3 regions of the Actinomyces faecalis genome follow, and region 3 is predicted to be linked to each of the others. Evidence: riboswitches for the same ligand, from Rfam matches in the RefSeq annotation. Region 3 holds a riboswitch; each other region holds the start of a gene.
The links. Region 3 has a riboswitch for S-adenosylmethionine ahead of HRL51_RS10565 (methylenetetrahydrofolate reductase). Riboswitches for the same ligand answer to the same signal wherever they lie in the genome.

Region 1 (6,093 bases), 760 kb from region 3:
GACCGCGACAGTGGGGTGCCAGGTCTTCGTCCAGGCCGGGCTGGAGGCTCAGCGTGACAGCCTCGTCATGCTCAAGAACGCCGACGCCGAGGGCGTCCCGGTCCTGCCGCTGACGCAGCCCTCGACCCGGGTGTGGGTTCCGAGCCGCCACGTCGAGGAGCACCTGGGCTTCATGCGTTGTCCGGAGCCCGCCCGCGACATCGATCCCTACCGATCCAGTGCGGTCGCCTTCGAACGGGTCGAGGACCCGGCTGACGCCCAGGCAGCCGTCGTCTTCATCGAGTCCCCGCTGTGCGAGAGCTACTCCGTGGCCGATCGTGAGGCCGGGGGCAACGGCTACCTGCCGATCTCCCTGCAGTGGGGGCCCTACACGGCCAACGCCGCCAGGGCGCGTTCCCTGGCAGCCGGCGACTTCCGCGAGGTGTCCTGCCCGGACCGCTCGGTGCGGGGCAAGCGGGCGCAGGTGGCGAACGCCGGTGACCTGGAGCTGGTGCGCCAGGCCCGCCAGATCATGGGCCGGCGGCCGGTGGTCGTGGTCCTGCGGATGCACAACCCGGTGGTGATGGCCGAGGTGGAGCCGCTGGCGGACGCGATCGTCATCGACTTCGGCGTCCAGCAGGAGGTGGTCTGGGAGCTGCTGCGCGGGCGTACGACCCCGCACGGACTACTGCCCCTGACGCTGCCGGCCTCGATGGAGGTGGTCGAGTGCCATGACGAGGACCGTCCGTTCGACTACGCGGCCTACCAGGACGGGGCCGGCCACGTCTATCGACTCGGCTTCGGTATGGACTGGCAGGGAGTGATCGACGACGAGCGTGTGGGACGCTACGCCGTCGCCGGCCAGGACGCCGCTACCCTGGGCCCATGTTGAACCGCATCGACCTGCGTGAGAGTGACCTGACCGCACGTGAGCTGGCCGAGGCCCTGCCTCGCGCCGTCCTGGACGTGGCTGGCGCGCTGGACGCGGTGGCTCCCACGATCGCGGACGTGCGTGAGCGCGGTGCGGCAGCCCTGCGTGATGCGGCTGAGCGCTTCGACCGTGTGTGTCCCGAGCACCTGCGAGTGCCGCGTGAGGCGCTCACCCAGGCGCTGGCTGGTCTGGACCCGGCGGTGCGTGAGGCCCTGGAGCTCTCTATCGCCCACAACCGCGCGGGTCACACCGCTCAGCTGCCTAGCGAGGCGGTCACCCAGGTCGTCGCGGGAGGCACGGTCACCCAGCGCTGGATCCCGGTGCGCCGCGTGGGCCTTTACGTGCCCGGTGGCCTGGCTGTCTACCCCTCCAGCGTCGTGATGAACGTGGTAGCGGCGCAGGTCGCCGGCGTGGAGCAGGTCGCGCTGACCTCCCCGCCCCAGGCCGAGTTCGGCGGTCTTCCTCACCCCACGATCCTGGCGGCCTGTGCGCTCCTGGGCGTGGAGGAGGTCTACGCCGTCGGAGGCGCTCAGGCCATCGCGATGCTCGCCTACGGAGCGGACTGTGAGAACGGGACGGACGAGGCTGACGTCGCGGCCTGGGGCGGAAGCGGCCAGGTGCTGTGCGAACCGGTCGACGTCGTCACCGGTCCGGGCAACATCTTTGTCGCGGCGGCCAAGCGAGCCGTGCGCGGGGTCGTCGGCATCGACGCTGAGGCTGGTCCCACGGAGATCGCCGTGCTGGCCGACGCCTGCGCGGACCCCGAGCTGGTGGCCGCGGACCTGCTCTCCCAGGCAGAGCACGATCCCAACGCCGGCAGCGTCCTCATCACGGACAGCCCCGAGCTGGCCGACGCGGTCGAGGCCGCGCTGGAGCGGCGCGTGGAGGCGACCAAGCACGCACAACGCTGCCGCACGGCGCTGACCGGCCGACAGTCCGGCGTCGTGCTCGTGCGTGACCTCGACCAGGGCGTTGCGGTAGCGGACGCCTACGCCGCCGAGCACCTGGAGATCCAGACCCGTGACGCCGCGGCCGTCGCTCGCCGGATCCGCAACGCCGGAGCGATCTTCGTCGGGCCCTGCTCCCCGGTACCGCTGGGGGACTACCTGGCCGGGTCCAACCACGTCCTGCCCACCGGTGGCACGGCGCGGTTCGCGGCGGGCCTGAGCGTCATGGCGTATATCAAGCCCGTCCAGGTCATCGAGTATGACGCCGCTGCCCTGGAGGCGATGACGGACCCGCTCGCGGCCCTGGCAGACTCAGAGGACCTGCCCGCTCACGGGGAGGCGGCACGAGCCCGTCGCGCCTACCGACCCTGAGCCGTCAGACCCAGTCGTCGCGTCTCATGACGTGGCACGGGCCGGTGCACCGCGTGGGTGACAGGCACAGGGCACCTAGCGCTGGGCCAGGACGAAGGGACGGACCGAGACGGCGCCGGCCTGGCGCAGGAGCCGCGTGGCGACGGTCAGGGTCCACCCGGAGTCGGTCCAGTCGTCAACCAGCACGACCCGGGCACCGTGCAGTCTCGCCAGGGTGTCACGGCCCCAGTCCTGGAGCGTGAGCGACCGGGCGACCGCTGCCAGGCGGAAGGCGGAGCCGACGTCGTGACGCGCGCGCTCGCCGATCACGTTGACGACTCCAAGGGGCTGTGCGGTCAGGGTGCGCGCGACGGCGTTGCCGAGCTGGCGCACGAGGGCAGGGCGGGTCCGTGAGTCGATGACGACGACCATCAGCGGTGAGACGCTGCCCTCCGCCAGGTCCTCGTCCTCGGACTCGATCAGGCTGCCCAGCCGCTGTGCGACGTCCACTACTGCTGGCCGCAGGCTGGGCGGGACCTCGCCGTCCGTGGCGGAGTCAAGCAGGTCACGTAGCGTCGTCGAGACCCCGAGTCCGTCCAGGCGCCCGACCGCCAGACCGCTACCGGCGCGGTCCTCCTCCGTGATCCTGCCGCGCAGGCCGGCCAGGCCCAGCCGGTCCATGCCCGTGGGCCACTGGCGCCGGGGCTCGATGACGGTACCCACCTGCGCCATCGCGCGTCGGGCGGCCTCGACCTCCTGCTCCGGGGCACGAGCGGCCAGGGACAGCCCGCCGCACAGGTCGCAGCGTCCGCAGCGCCAGCCTGGCTCCAGGGTCGGGTCGTCCAGCGTCTGGCGCAGGAAGGCCATCCGGCACTGCGGAGCCTGGAGGGCCTCGTAGACGACCATGAGATCCTGCTCCTTGGCGCGGGCGGCGGCCACGCGCTCGTAGCGTGCAGCGTCGTAGGCCCACGGCCGTCCCGTCCAGACCCATCCGCCCCTGACCCGTCGTACGGCGCCGTCGACGTCAAGGACCTTGAGCATCGACTCCAGCCGCGTACGCCGCAGGCTGGTGGAGGTCTCCAGCACGGCCGTGCTCAACGGGCCGTGGCCCTGGCTGTGCGCCTCCTCCAGGGCAGCGAGCACCTGACGCACCTCCTGCTCGGGCGGGAAGGCCTGGGAGCCGAACCAGTCCCAGATCGCCTGGTCCTGCTTGCCCGGCAGCAGGACCACCTCGGCGCGCTCGACGCCGCGTCCCCCGCGTCCGACCTGCTGGTAGTAGGCCACGGGAGAGCTGGGGGCTCCGAGGTGGACGATGAAGGCGAGGTCCGGCTTGTCGAAGCCCATGCCGAGCGCACTCGTGGCGACCAGCGCCTTGACCTGGTTGGCCTTGAGGTCGCTCTCCAGCCTCTCACGCTCGGCAGGGTCGGTCCCGCCGGTGTAGGCAGCCACCTTCAGCCCGGCCTGGCGCAGCTGCTCGGTGACCTCGACCGCGGCCGCGACGGTGAGGCAGTAGACGATGCCGCAGCCGGGCGTGGTACGCAGGTAGCTCGTCAGCCAGGCCAGACGGGAGGCGTCGTCCTCCAGCCGCGAGGCCCCCAGGTACAAGGAGGGGCGGTCCAGGCTGCCACGCAGGACCAGGACGGGCTGGCGTGAGGCGGACGTGTCCTCGCCCGCGCCCAGCTGCTCCGCGACGTCACGGGTCACGCGCTCGTTGGCCGTGGCCGTGGTGGCCAGGACGGGCGTGCGAGGTGCTAGGTCAGCCAGCAGGGAGCGGATACGTCGGTAGTCGGGGCGGAAGTCGTGTCCCCAGTCCGAGATGCAGTGCGCCTCGTCGATGACGACCAGGCCCGTGCCACCCGCCAGGTGGGGCAGGACCTCCTCGCGGAAGACCGGGTTGCTGAGGCGCTCGGGGGAGACGAGGAGGACGTCGACCTCGCCTGAGGCGACCTGCTCCTCGACCTGCCTCCAGCTGGTGGCGTTGGCCGAGTTGATCGTGGCGGCCCGGATCCCGGCTCGCTGCGCGGCAGCGACCTGGTCACGCATCAGCGCCAGGAGCGGGGAGATGATGACGGTGGCCCCAACGCCTGGGTGCGCCGGACAGCCCTGCGCGCGTGCACGCGGTGGCGGCGTTCCTGGCTCCCAGCCGCCCCAGCCCTCACGCAGGAGCGCGGTGGCCACGAAGTAGACGGCGGACTTTCCCCACCCGGTGCGCTGGACCACGAGGGCACGACGGCGCTGCGCCACCAGGGCGTGGACAGCCGTCCACTGGTCCTCACGCAGGCTGGCACCCGGCCTGCCGACCAGCATCTGGAGGATCGTCTCGGCGCGCTCGCGCAGTGGTGAGGTGCTCATGGACTCACCGTAGCGACCGGGTCCGACATGAACGGAGCGCGTTGCAGCCAGGAGCTCTCAGACTCTGGACGTCTCGCCTGGCGGATGGTGTTGCGGGCAGCGCGGAGCCCCGTGTGTATGCTGTGGGCTACAACCATCCCGAGCGGCTGAGAGACCTGGCTCGTCGACGCCGCAGCAACCGACCGGCCGAGCCGGACCCGGTGCTCCTGCCAGGACCGATGGAAGGACACCTGATGACCACCAGCCGATGCAGCATCTCCTGCTGCGCCGTCAGGACGGAGGCTCCCCTGCTCACGCCGGAGCGCGTGGCAGGGGTGGTCATGCCCCGCTGAGGCGCCCGGACGTCTCAGCCCCCAGCCGGCCAGGCCGGTTCCGGTCCTTATCCCCATGACCGCCGCGGCACCTCGCCGCAGGAATGACAGGACCACTCATGACCACTTCCATCCGCACCACCCACGTCGGTTCCCTGCCCCGCACCGACACCCTGCTCAAGGCCAACGCCGACCACGCCACCGGCGCCCTGTCCGACGCCGACCTGGCCGCGGTCGTCCGCTCTGAGACTGACGCCGTCGTCGCCAGGCAGGCTGAGCTGGGCATCACGATCGTCAATGACGGCGAGTACGGCCACGCCATGACCGAGAAGGTCGACTACGGCGCCTGGTGGTCCTACTCCTTTACGCGCTTCTCCGGCCTGGAGCTGCTCGACGAGCTTCCCGAGCGCAGGCCGACCCCGGCCGGGAAGCTGGAGCTGGACGCGATGACCGACCGCCGCGACTGGGTGGCCTTCGCCGACGCCTACTCCGACCCGACCTCAGGTATCCACCTGGCGACCCGTCGCCCGTGGTCCTTCCCTGCACTGACCGGCGAGCTGTCCTACACGGGCCAGGAGGTCGTCGCCCGTGACATCACCTCCCTCAAGGAGGCGCTGGGCAAGGCGGGGAAGCCGTTGTCCGAGGGCTTCGTGGCCTCTATCAGCCCGGCTGCGGCGGCACGTGTGGGCAACTACTACTACGAGGACGACGAGGCTGCCGTGTGGGCGTGGGCCAACGCGCTGCGCGAGGAGTACAAGGCCATTACCGACGCCGGTCTCACCGTCCAGATCGACGCTCCTGACCTGGCCGAGTCCTGGGACCAGTTCAAGGTCGAGCCCGCTGTCGAGGACTACCGCCGGTTCTCCGCCGTACGGATCGAGGCCCTCAACCACGCCCTGGAGGGGATCGACCCCGACCTCGTGCGCTACCACGTGTGCTGGGGGTCGTGGCACGGTCCGCACTCCACGGACCTGGAGCTCCGCCACGTGGTGGACCTGGCCCTCAGGGTCAACGCCAACGGGCTCACCTTCGAGGCCGCTAACGCCCGCCACGAGCACGAGTGGAAGATCTGGAAGGACACTGAGCTCCCCGAGGGCAAGTACCTCATCCCGGGAGTCGTCTCCCACGCGACGAACGTCGTGGAGCACCCTGAGCTCGTGGCAGACCGCATCACGCGCTTCGCCGAGCTGGTGGGGGCCGAGCGGGTCGTGGCCTCGACCGA
Region 2 (6,093 bases), 150 kb from region 3:
GCGCGAGCAACCTGGGCACCGTCAACCGTGGTGAAGGTGAGGTTCTTGGGGTTGTCGGTGACGTCGAGGTCCGAGGCCAGCTCAACGGACCCGTCGAGCTTGATGAGGCCAGCCTGCTCCAGCAGCTTCAGGCCTCGGGCGGTGTTGGCTGGGTCGTTGTTGAGGACGATCTGGCCGCCCTCGGGGATCTCGCTGAGCGAGGCGTACTTCGCGGAGTAGATGCCCATCGGCTCGATGTGGACGTCTGCGATGGCCTCGAAGTCGTAGCCCTTCTCCTCCTCCTGCTGCTTGAGGAAGTTGGGGGTCTGGTAGAAGTTCGCCGCCAGGGAGCCGTCCGCCAGGGAGGAGTTGGGGGTCTGGTAGTCAGTGATCTCGACGATGTCCAGCTTGAGGCCGGCGTCAGCAGCCAGGTTGTCCTGGATCCACTGCAGCATCTCGACGTGCGGGTTGGGGGTGGCGCCGACGGTGATGGTGGTGACGTCACCGTCGACAGTGATGCCCTTGACCGCGCTGTCGGAGCTGCCAGAGGCAGCTGATGAGGTAGAGCTAGAGTCGGAGCCCTTGCCGCAGGCAGCGAGCGTGGCGGCCAGGGCAGCGGCCAGGCCACCGGCGACGGCGGAGCGGCGGGAGATCGTGAGGGACATAGTGTCAGTTCCTATTCTCTTGATGGGATCAGGAAGTCTGTGATGGTCAGAGGTTGGTGCCGAGGTGCGGATGATGACGGTGCGATGGCACTGGCCGTCAGCGGTGGTCGACGACGCGCGCCAGCATGTCGCCGACGATCTGGATGACCGCCACAATGACGGCGATGACGACGACGGTGATGATGATGACGTCGGTCCAGTTGCGGTTGTGGCCGTACTGGATCGCCAGGTCCCCCAGACCGCCGCCGCCGACCGTGCCAGCCATAGCGGAGTAGCCCAACAGCGTCACGATGGTGACGGTGGCCGAGGAGATGAGGGTGGGCAAGGCCTCACGCACGAGCACGCCCCAGGTGATCTGGCGGCCCGAGGCCCCCATCATGAGGGCGGCCTCGACCTTGCCGTGGTCGACGTCGTAGATCGCGGTCTCGACCAACCGGGCGTAGAAGGGGATCGCGCCAACCGTCAGTGGCACGCAGGCCGCCTGCCAGCCGATCGAGGTCCCCAGCAGGAAGCGGGTGAAGCTCATGATGGCGACCAGCAGGATGATGAAGGGCATGGAGCGGCCGAAGTTGACGATCTGGGACAGGACCTCGTAGACGGCCCGGTTGCGGTGCTGGCCGCGCTTGCCCGTGGACACCAGCGCCAGGCCCAGCAGCAGGCCGAAGACAATCGTGAGCGCGCCAGACACAAAGGTCATGCCCAGGGTCTCCATGGTGGCGGAGACGAGCTTGCGCTGGATGACCTTGCGCTCGAACCAGGTGCCGTCCTCAGCCGTGGCGAGCAGGCTGGTGGCCAGTGGGCTCGCCACAGCAGTGGTCAGGATGCTCATGCGCGCACCTCCGCGACGACGCCGGCGTCTGCTAGGACGCGAAGGGCCTCCTGAGCCCGCTCGGCGGGAAGAGTCAGTGCCAGGCGGCCGATCTGGGCCTGGCCAAGGGTCTCGAAGACACCGCCGGCCACGTCCGCGCCCTGCTCGGCGACCAGGGCCAGGACCTGGGCGGCCGCGGGCTGGCCGGGGTGGGCTGTCAGGGCAACGTCGATGACGGCCTCGCCCTCGTGCACCGCACCGTCGGGGATGACCGGCACCGGGACAAGCTCGTGGGACAAGCGTGAGGTGACATTCGAGACGACCTCCTCAATGGGGCCGGACTCGACGATGCGGCCCGCCTCCAGCAGGCTCACGGAGTCACAGATCGCGCGGACCACGCTCATCTCGTGGGTGATGATGACGACGGTGACGCCAAGGCGGTCGCGCACGTCACGGATAAGCTCCAGGATCGCGCGCGTGGTCTCGGGGTCCAGGGCACTGGTTGGCTCGTCGCACAGCAGCACCGAGGGCTGATCGGCCAGTGCGCGGGCGATGCCGACGCGCTGCTTCTGACCGCCGGAGAGCTGAGCGGGGTAGGAGGCGCCGCGGTCAGCCAGACCCACCAGGTCCAGCATCCTCTCCACGGTCTCATGGCGTGAGCCCTTGCGCACCCCGGCCATGGCCAGCGGGTAGGCGATGTTCTGGGCGGTGGTGCGCTGCTCCAGGAGGTTGGCGTGCTGGAAGACCATGCCGATGGAACGGCGGGCCTCACGCAGCTGGCGTGGTGACAGTGAGGACATGTCCTTGCCTGCCACACGCACGGTCCCACTCGTCACAGGCTCCAGGCTGGTCAGGCACCGCACCAGGGTGGACTTGCCGGCACCCGAGGTGCCGACGATGCCGTGGATCGTGCCGGGCTGGATGTCCAGGCTCAGTCCGTCCAGGGCGCGGACCTCGCGGCCGTCGGACAGACGGTAGACCTTGTGGACGTCGCGCAAGGAGATCATGGGCTCGCTGGACCCTGCCGTGCGGGCGTCCGCCGCGTCAGTGCCGTCGGGGACGCCGATGGCAGTGGGATGTGCCGAGACTGCGCTCATACTCTCCTCCATCGGTCCTGGCGGAAGCACCCTCACCGCGTGAGCGGGGGTTGCTGCAACGTCGTCGAGCCAGGTCTCTCGGTTGCTCTGGATGGCCACGGCAACGATAGGCAGCGCAGACAGAGCTGTTCAAGTGCGCACCCTCCAGTGGGACGAACGTCACGCGGGACTGCCGGGGTGGGGCGGGCCCGGTGGACGATGCACATGCTGCAGACATCCCTTGTGGGATGTCAGGATCAGGGTATGAGTGTCACCAGCGCGAATGTCACGACCGACATCCTGGGCGAACCCTGGCTCGCCCACCGCATCACCGTGGCTGAGTCCGCGGCTGCTCCCGGCGCCGACCACGCCATGCTGGTCTATCGCCGCCAGGCCGCTACGCCGGCGGGTGCCAGGCCACGGCACTCACGTGCCGTGCTCTACATCCACGGCCGGAGCGACTACTTCTTCCAGACCTGGCTGGCCGACGCTCTAGATGAGGCGGGCTATGAGTTCTACGCCCTGGATCTGCGCGCCTGCGGACGTGCTGGCCTGGGCTACTGGTCACCGCATGACGTACGGGACCTGCGCGTCCACGACGAGGAGGTGGCCGAGTCCCTGCGGATCATCCGTCAGGAGCACGGGCACGACGTCGTCGTTCTCAATGCCCACTCCACCGGCGGCCTGCAGGCGGTCATCTGGGCGGCGGACCACCCGGGCGGTGTTGAGGCGGTCACCCTGAATTCCCCGTGGCTGGACCTCAATTCCTCCGCCCTCATGCGCTCCTACGGCTCTGCCTTCGTTGACCTCCTCTCACGACGGGACCCGGAGCGGGAGGTCGCCAACCCCGCCGAAGCTGAGGCCGAGGAGACAGATGTCTACGTCCGCAGCCTCCACCGCCAGTGGGGCGGCGAGTGGGACTGGGACCTCACCCTCAAGCCCAGCCCCTCCTTCCCGGTGCGTGCCGGCTTCCTGGCGGGAATCCGTCGGCTTCAGCGCGAGGTCCACCACGGCCTGGGTATCGAGGTCCCGATCCTGCTGTGCTGCTCGACGGCGTCCGCGGGCCCGAAGGTCACGCGCGAGGAGGCGTTGCGCTGCGACGTCGTCCTGAGCGTGGAGCAGATGATTGCCCGCGCTCCCTACCTGGGCAATGACGTCACGGTCCGTCAGATCGAGGGAGGCGTTCATGACCTCGCGCTTAGTCCAGAACCCGCCCGCACACAGTATGTCCAGGCGCTGACAACCTGGCTCACCGCCCGTCTGGGCTGAGGACTCCCGTCGCTTCAGGCCCTGAACAGTCGATCTCCGTGCTCGCGGCACCGGGCTCGACTGTTCAGGGCCTGAAGCGACAAGATGCGGGAGAGGGGACGACGTCGGTGCGGGCGCAGCCCGGCTGCTCAGGGCCTGACCTGAGAGGCCCGGCTCCTCTCAGCAGCCAGCTCCACCAGCGCCGGCGCCAGGGCGTCACTCACCCGCTCCACCACCTCCAGGGTCTGAATGAAGTCGTCCACCGTCCCGTACCACGGGTCCGGGACGTCCAGGGTGCCCAGGGAGCGGTGGCTGGCCCCGTCGGCGATCGCCTGGCGCTCAGCCAGGACGCGTGGATCCATCTCACGGAACATCCGGACACGTGAGGTCTCCACGCCCAGCCTCTCGGCCCGACTCAGCATCTCGCGCCGGTGGGCACAGGTCATGGCCATCAGCAGGTCGGCTCCAGCCAGCTCAGAGTCGGATAGGCGGTGGGCGTGGTGCGTGGCGATCGCGGTTGAGACAGCGAGGTCGGTGGGGGAGGACCCGGTGCCGTAGCCGTGGTCAGCAAGCACCCGGCGGGCCCTGCGGTCCACGGGGTTTCCCAGCTCCTCGTCTGAGACCCCCGCGGAGGTGACCAGGACGCCGTCGGCGCCGTCGGTGGGGACGCCTGCAGCCGTCAGGCGGTCAATGAGGACCATCTCGGCCATGGCGGAGCGGCAGATGTTGCCGGTGCACACCATGACCACCCGGTAAGGGGCGTCAGCGGTACGTGGGGCGGGCAGGTCGGCGGGCGTGATGACAGGTGACATGAGGGTCATGGTCTCGCTCATGGTGCGAGCCTTCCAAGCCGGGCTGACCGTGCGGTGACGGCAGCGTGGCTCCAGGTGGGCTCCTGGAGACGCCGGCCTGGACCCGGGCGAGGCCGCAGGAGCGAGGTCAGATGAGGAGCGAGGTCAGATGGCGGGTGCGTCGTGCCCAGGGGCCGTACCCTCGGGACATGACTGAGACCCAGCCCCTGCCTTCGCGTCGCCCCACTGCCGTCGACGAGGTCGCCGAGCGCTACATGGCCCGCCTGTGCGAGATCTCCCCTGAGCTCGCCGTCTCCGTCGGGCTGCCCGGCAGGCGCGGTGTCCTGGACGGGTACTCGCCTGACGCCCTTCAGGCCGCTACCGAGCTCGACCGCAGTACGCTGGCGGAGCTTGACGGCGTCGAGCCGACTGATGACGTCGACCGCGTCACCGTGGCGGCCATGCGCGAGCGCCTTGGCGTCGCCATCGAGCTGGCTGAGGCTGGTGAGCGTCTGCGCTCGCTGGACAACATCGCCTCGCCGATCCAGGGGCTGCGCGACCTCTTCGACAACCTGCCCACCGCCACCGAGGCGGACTGGGCGGACTTCGCCTCCTGCCTGCGCGACGTCCCGCGCGCCCTGGGCGAGTACGCCACCTCTCTGCGCCTGGCAGCCTCCCGCGGAGACGTCGCCGCCCAGCGCCAGGTACGTGCCTGCATCGAGCAGGCCCGGGACCAGGCCGGGGTGGCCACGAGCTCGTACACGACCCTGGTCGCCGAGGCCCGTCTGGCCGACGGCGGCGAGCTGTCCGAGGCCCTCAAGGCTGACCTCGAGGCGGCCTCCACGGCCGCGCGCCAGGGCTACGAGGAGGTCGCCCGGGTGCTGGAGGCCGAGATCCTGCCGGTCGCGGGCGAGGCCGACGGCGTGGGGCCTGAGCGTTACGCTCGCTTCAGCCGAGAGTTCCTGGGCGCCGTCGTCGACCTGGACGAGACCTACGAGTGGGGCCGCGAGCGCCTGGCGGCGATCGACGCGGAGCAGCGGGAGATCGCGAGCCGGCTCTACGGGCCGGGCACGAGCGTGCGCGAGGCCCTGGACCGCCTCAACGAGGACCCGGCTCGCACCATCCACGGTACGAAGGCCCTCAGGCAGTGGATGCAGGAGACCTCCGACGCGGCGGTCGCCGCGCTGGACGGCACCCACTTCGACGTCCCCGAGCCGCTACGGACCCTGGAGTGCATGATCGCGCCCTCGGCGACTGGCGGCATCTACTACACCGGCCCCTCGGACGACTTCAGCCGACTTGGCCGGATGTGGTGGTCAGTGCCTGAGGGGACCGACACCTTCGCCGCGTGGCAGGAGCGCACCACGGTCTTCCACGAGGGAGTGCCCGGCCACCACCTGCAGGTGGGTATGCAGACCTACGTGCGCGAGGAGCTCAACTCCTGGCGGCGGCTGGGCTGCTGGGTCTCCGGGCACGGTGAGGGATGGGCGCTGTACGCCGAGAAGCTCATGGCGGACCTCGGCTTC
Region 3 (6,093 bases):
GTGTAGAGGTGCAGGCCTGGGGCGCCTCCCTCGATGAGGTCGCCAGCGAGCTGGAGGGTGGCGTCGATGCCGGCAGTGACTACTCCGGCGCCCTGGCGCGACCGCAGGGTCTGGGCCAGTGAGCCCGGCACGCTCACGCCGGTCAGGTCCTCCAGGCGGGTGAGGCGTCGCAGGTCGGTCAGCGGGATGATTCCGGGCAGGATCGGCATGGTCACGCCGCAGTAGCTGGCGGCACGGGTCAGGGCAAGGTAGTCCTCGGCCTCGTAGAAGACCTGGGTGATGGCCAGGTCCGCGCCTGCTGCCTGCTTGGCGGCGAGCACCTCGATCTCCCGGGCGTAGTCGACAGCGGCAGGGTAGGCGGCCACAGCGATCTGGACGTGGCGGGTACCGTCGTCGAAGTACTCGGCCTCTACCTCACGGATGACGCGGACGAGCTGGTCGGCGTGCCGCAGCTCGCCGACGACGTCCTCAGCCGCCACACCACGTGGTGGGTCCCCGCGCAGGGCGAGGAAGCGCCGCACGCCCATGTCGAGGAAGAGGCGGACGATCTCGACGACGTTAGCCTTGCGGTAGCCGATGCACGTCAGGTGCGCCATGAGAGGGACGTCTGAGGTGGCCAGGACGTGGGCGACGACGTCCTCTGAGGGGTTGTGCTCGCGCACCACGTGCAGGCGCGTCGGGGAGCCCGCTGCCGCGGTGGGGCCGCCCACCGTCGTGACGAAGCGAGGCCGGTAGGTCACTGAGACGAAGTCGGGGCGGGCCACCAGCAGCCGGTCGAGCGCGCCCCAGGTCTGCGAGGAGTAGCGGCCCGGGCGAGGCGGAAAGAGCTCCAGGGACAGGCTCGGTGCGGTCCTGCGGGCATCTGGCTGTGCCAGGGAGTGCGACATGATGTTCTCCATCGGTCCTGGCGGAAGCACCCCGCACGAGGGTTGCTGCGGCGTCATTGAGCCAGGTCTCTCAGCCGCTCTGGATGGATGTTGAGGCAGACCTTACCCTCATGCCAGGGCCCGGACGCAAATCGCTCCATACCGCGAGAAACTAACCATTCGATTGACTTTCCGTCGCCGTCGCTACCCCTCCGTCTTGCTCGCACCCCTGCCATACGCACCAGCGGGTAGCGACTATGGCTCAGAGGTAGCGGCCAGCGGGAGATGGGAGCGAACCCCGCACCCTCCAGACCAGTACCAAGACACGCAGCCTCGGGAACATCACGCTGCCAGCGCAATCCCGCAGGCCTAAGACCCAGGTCCATCGCCCATGAGCGCGCACTGTCCTAGGTTGAATACATGACTGACGTCCGCATCGACACGGCACGGGGCATCTGCCTGTCCGGGACGATCCTGCTGCCCGACGGCGTCCCCGACCTTGACCCGGAGACGCTCACCAGGCTTGTGCGCGAGGGCGGCACCGCTCCAGCGCGCCACGAGGCCGTCATTGTCCTGGTCCACGACTTCCTCACCGACCGCCACGGCTTCGGCTACCGCTTGGACCAGCTCGCGGCACGGTACCGTCAGGCCGGCTACGCCACCTTCCAGTTCGACTTCTCCGGCCTGGGCGAGTCCGATGATGACATCGTCACCCTGGCAGGGGAGAGCGATGACCTCCAGGCGGTGTGCGGCTGGCTGGAGGACCTGGGGTACGCGCGCCAAGGCGTGCACGCCAACGGCTTCGGGGCGACGGCGGTGCTGCTGGCCCGGCCCGAGCCCGTGCGTGCCGTCGTGCTCTCCGGAGCCGTGGTCAGCCCCCAGTCGATCCTGTGGGAGAACGTCTTCTCCCCCGAGCAGCTCGATGAACTCGACCGGCACGGACTGACCCGTCTGGTGGACGACAACCCCAACTCCCGCCAGTGGAACGTCCTGTCCAAGCAGACCCTGGCTGATGTCTCCCTGCAGGAGCCCACCCAGCTCATGGCAGACCTTCCCTGGCCGGTGCTCATGCTGCACGGCGCACTGACCGAGGAGTTCCCGGACTCCACCGCCGGAGCGACCGAGGGCTTCGCACTGCTGCGCGACGGCAGCCAGCTCGTCCAGGTCCACGCCGAGGACGCGCAGGAGGCGCAGGCTCAGGTGGCGCAGCTGGGCCTGGACTGGTTCGCACGGCGGCTGCGCTGAGACTGCGTGGCGGCTGCGCTGACTATCCCGCCTCCCACACGACTCAGCCCAGCCAGCTCACTGTGTCCGGGCCCCGGTCCAGCCTCCAGCGCCTCATCGCCTGCAGCCCGTCGCCCTAGCGCGCAGTCAGATCCACCACCAGCGCCCGGTGATCCGAACCCGCCACCTCCACGACCTCCGCCCGGCTCGTGCGCCAGCTGGCGCGGTCCACCAAGACGTGGTCGATCGTCGCCCCGAACCACGCCGTCCGTGTAGAAGTGGGCCAGGTCGCTAGACCTCCCACCCCACCCTGGACCCCGGCGTCCACGCAACCGCCCAGGTCGCGCAGGACCGCATGGTCCAGAGTAGCGTTGACATCGCCTGCCACCACGAGTCCTGCTTCAGGAAGCTGGCAGCGCTGGATCACCTCCTCCACGGAGCTGGCCCACAGGTCCATCGTGGAGGGCAGAGGGGCGACGGTGTGCACTCCCAGAAGTGTCGGCCGCAGGTGTCCCTGGAGCTCGCTGCCACCCACTGGTGTCAGGTAGACCGCACCATGCCCCATGCCGGGGGCATCGTGCTGCTCATAGGGGCCGATCACGGCGGAGGTGAGAACCGTCGTCGTCAGCTCACTGCCTGCCTCACCGGCGGTGAAGACCGTGAAGGAAAAGCCGTCCTGGCCGGTGAGCTCCAGCAGCTGGTCGGTGAGCTGCTCGGTGGCCTCCAGCAGGACGACGACGTCAGGCACGATCCTGCGCATCTCCAGTGCGAGGTCGATCGCCTTGGCTCGTCCTTGGAAGGTGTTGAAGGACAGGACCTTCAGGTTGCCTACCCAGTCGCTGGGGTCGGTGCTGACCACCTGGGCCACTGCCGGCCTGACATCGTCATCCTGATGCAGGCCTCGGTCTGCCAGTACCCAGGCGTGTGTCCCGGCCACGAGCACGAGGACAACCGCGATGACGGCGCGCCGGCGCCCCAGGCTCCGGCGCCAGGCTCCCACAAGCGCCAGCACCACGAAGACCAGGCCGACCGCCGCGAACAGGACCACCAGCGCGCTGCGCACCGCCAGAACCTGGGTGAAGGGTGCGCGCGTGGACAGGCGCAGGGCAGGGTTGACTCCTCCCAGCAGGTCCGGGGCGAGGCTGAGCAGGCCGACGCCGCAGATCACCGCAGTGACCGCCCATCCCAGGAGGTGGGTGGTCCGCCGCCACCAGCTCAGTGGTGCGCCGGGACCGGCTTCATCGTGGGAATCGTCCATGGCCCCATCATTACCCCGTCCGCACCTCCCGTCACGACTTCTAGCCCTCCTACCTCCGGCACAGGAGCTCACGACGCCTTGACGTCATGCCCCATCACCACTGGCCGCCTACCGCTCACCGCACCACAGGCACGCCGCCACACTCACGCACCCGCATCCCCACAAGCACGTACGCCCCCAGGCGAAGGCCAGGTCTCACCGGTGCCACGGGGTAGGCCATGGGGGACAATGGCTGCCGGTATGAGCACTGAGACGACACCCTCCGACGCCGGGACCACCGCCGTCCACACCGAGGCAACCACCTCCCCCGCCCCAGACTCTGAGGACATCCCGAGACCTGGCCGCGAGTGCCGGTCCTCACGCGGCCGTAGGCACACCGGGCGCGGGAGGGACCGTGGCCGCCGTTCCTGGCCCGGCTTCACCCCCGAGCAGCTGGCTGCACGCGCCGCGAGCGTGCCAGCCCTGGTCTACCCGGAAGAGCTTCCCGTCTCAGCACGCCGCCAGGAGATCGCTGAGGCGGTCACCCACCACCAGGTGGTCATCGTCGCCGGCGAGACCGGCTCAGGAAAGACCACCCAGCTGCCCAAGATCTGCCTGGAGCTGGGACGCGGGGTCAGCGGGATGATCGGACACACCCAGCCGCGCCGTATCGCGGCCCGCTCCGTGGCCGAGCGCATCGCCCACGAGCTGGGCACGGCGATCGGCCACGACGGCGTGGTGGGCTACCAGGTGCGCTTCACCGAGGAGACCGGCCCCAACACCCTGGTCAAGCTCATGACGGACGGCATCCTGCTCGCCGAGATCCAGACCGACCCGATGCTGCGCCGCTACGACACGATCATCGTGGACGAGGCCCACGAGCGCAGCCTCAACATCGACTTCATCCTGGGCTACCTCGCGCGCCTGCTTCCGCAGCGCCCGGACCTCAAGGTCATCATCACCTCTGCCACCATCGACTCCGAGCGCTTTGCCGCCCACTTCGCCCAGGAGATCACTCGCGAGAGCCCACGCGCGCAGGCCTGCGCCCCCAGCGGGACGGACGACGGCGCAGCCACCTCGGCCCCGGACGACGCGGGCACTGAGCCCACCGCCCGCGTGCCCGCTCCTGTCATCCAGGTCTCCGGGCGTACCTACCCCGTCGAGATCCGCTACCGCCCCCTGCTGGCCGACGACGGGCTGGGCGAGGTGCGCGATCCCAACCGGCACGCCGGTGGTCACGTCCCAGGCGTCGACGCAGGCTCTCGTCCTGCGGCAACAAGCCAGCCCGCCTCACCCCTGACGGACATCGACGCCCTCAGCGAGGCCGAGCTGGAGGCGCTGACCGCACCCGAGCCCCAGGTCCAGGACTCCCTGGCGCCAGGCGGTACCTCGCAGCACGTGCCCCGGCCCGCAGCCGGCGCCGCCCCCATGGCCACGGCACCGGCCGGTGAGCTCACCGACGCCGAGCTCGCGGCCCTGACCTCTCCGGACCCTGCCGTGCGTGCCGCTGCCCGCGCCCGCCGCGCGCAGGTACGTGCGGCCGGGCAGGCCCGCACCAGCGGTGCAGCAGCGACGTCGTCGGCCGCCTCCGTCCCGGCCGCGAGCAGCTCACGACCGCTGGCCCAGGCTGGCGCATCCTCGTCCCCGGCCGCGCCTGCACCGCAGCAGACCAGGCCCGCCCCGCGCTCCCAGGCCCCCACCGAGGACCGTGACCAGGTAACCGGAATCCTCGACGCCGTCGACGAGCTCATGGCCACCGGGCCCGGTGACATCCTCGTCTTCCTCGCCGGCGAGCGGGACATCCGGGACACCGAGTCGGCTCTTATCGACCACCTGGGCCCGCGCTACACGGTGGACGGACGCACGCGCACGCCCGGGGCGGTTGAGGTGGTACCGCTGTACTCGCGGCTGACCGCAGCCGAGCAGCACCGAGTCTTCGAGGCGCACTCGTGCCGGCGTATCGTCCTGGCGACGAACGTCGCCGAGACCTCGCTGACCGTTCCCGGTATCCGCTACGTCATCGACCCCGGGCTCGCCCGCATCTCGCGCTACTCCAACCGCACCAAGGTCCAGCGGCTGCCGATCGAGCCGGTCTCGCAGGCCAGCGCGAACCAGCGTTCGGGCCGTTGCGGGCGCGTGGCCGACGGTATCGCCATCCGCCTGTACTCCGAGGCGGACTACCTCTCGCGCCCGGAGTACACCGAGCCTGAGATCCTGCGCACCTCCTTGGCCAGCGTCATCCTCCAGATGGCGAACCTCGGCCTGGGCGCGGTCGAGGACTTCCCCTTCCTGGACGCCCCGGACCACCGCGCGGTGCGTGACGGGATCCAGCTGCTCACCGAGATCGGCGCGATCGAGCCTGCTGGCAGCAGCCGGGCGGGGCGTGGTCAGGGCTCTGGCCGGGGACCGCGCCTGACCGAGGTGGGGCGGCGCCTGGCCCGGTTGCCGATCGATCCGCGCCTGGGCCGGATGCTGCTGCGTGCCGGCGAGCTGGGCTGCGCGGGTGAGGTCATGGTGATCGTGGCGGCACTGTCTATCCAGGACGTACGCGAGCGACCCCTGGACAGACAGGAGGCTGCGGACGCCCTGCACCGACGCTTCGCAGACCCCACCAGTGACTTCCTGACCTATCTGAACCTCTGGCGCTACCTGCGCACCCAGGGCCGTGAGCTGTCCGGCTCAGCCTTCCGCCGCATGTGCAAGGCTGAGTTCCTTCACTACCTGCGCGTACGCGAGTGGCAGGACGTCCACACTCAGCTCCGCCAG

Region 1: linked by a shared signal. The riboswitch ahead of HRL51_RS07305 (cobalamin-independent methionine synthase II family protein) and the one ahead of HRL51_RS10565 (methylenetetrahydrofolate reductase) in region 3 are both predicted to bind S-adenosylmethionine.
Region 2: linked by a shared signal. The riboswitch ahead of HRL51_RS11225 (methionine ABC transporter ATP-binding protein) and the one ahead of HRL51_RS10565 (methylenetetrahydrofolate reductase) in region 3 are both predicted to bind S-adenosylmethionine.

The regions. Positions count from the first base shown of each region.
Region 1 is NZ_CP063418.1:1,695,875-1,701,967, reverse strand. It holds gene HRL51_RS07320 (glycoside hydrolase family 3 N-terminal domain-containing protein) at 1-871, shown strand, start outside; gene hisD (histidinol dehydrogenase) at 865-2,229, shown strand; gene HRL51_RS07310 (RecQ family ATP-dependent DNA helicase) at 2,305-4,560, opposite strand; SAM riboswitch class I at 4,691-4,785, shown strand; gene HRL51_RS07305 (cobalamin-independent methionine synthase II family protein) at 4,991-6,093, shown strand, end outside.
Region 2 is NZ_CP063418.1:2,610,243-2,616,335, reverse strand. It holds gene HRL51_RS11235 (MetQ/NlpA family ABC transporter substrate-binding protein) at 1-644, opposite strand, end outside; gene HRL51_RS11230 (methionine ABC transporter permease) at 742-1,473, opposite strand; gene HRL51_RS11225 (methionine ABC transporter ATP-binding protein) at 1,470-2,549, opposite strand; SAM riboswitch class I at 2,555-2,647, opposite strand; gene HRL51_RS11220 (alpha/beta hydrolase) at 2,793-3,797, shown strand; gene HRL51_RS11215 (low molecular weight protein-tyrosine-phosphatase) at 3,926-4,609, opposite strand; gene HRL51_RS11210 (DUF885 domain-containing protein) at 4,777-6,093, shown strand, end outside.
Region 3 is NZ_CP063418.1:2,459,528-2,465,620, forward strand. It holds gene HRL51_RS10565 (methylenetetrahydrofolate reductase) at 1-899, opposite strand, end outside; SAM riboswitch class I at 893-977, opposite strand; gene HRL51_RS10570 (alpha/beta hydrolase family protein) at 1,287-2,111, shown strand; gene HRL51_RS10575 (endonuclease/exonuclease/phosphatase family protein) at 2,227-3,348, opposite strand; gene HRL51_RS10585 (DUF3418 domain-containing protein) at 3,589-6,093, shown strand, end outside.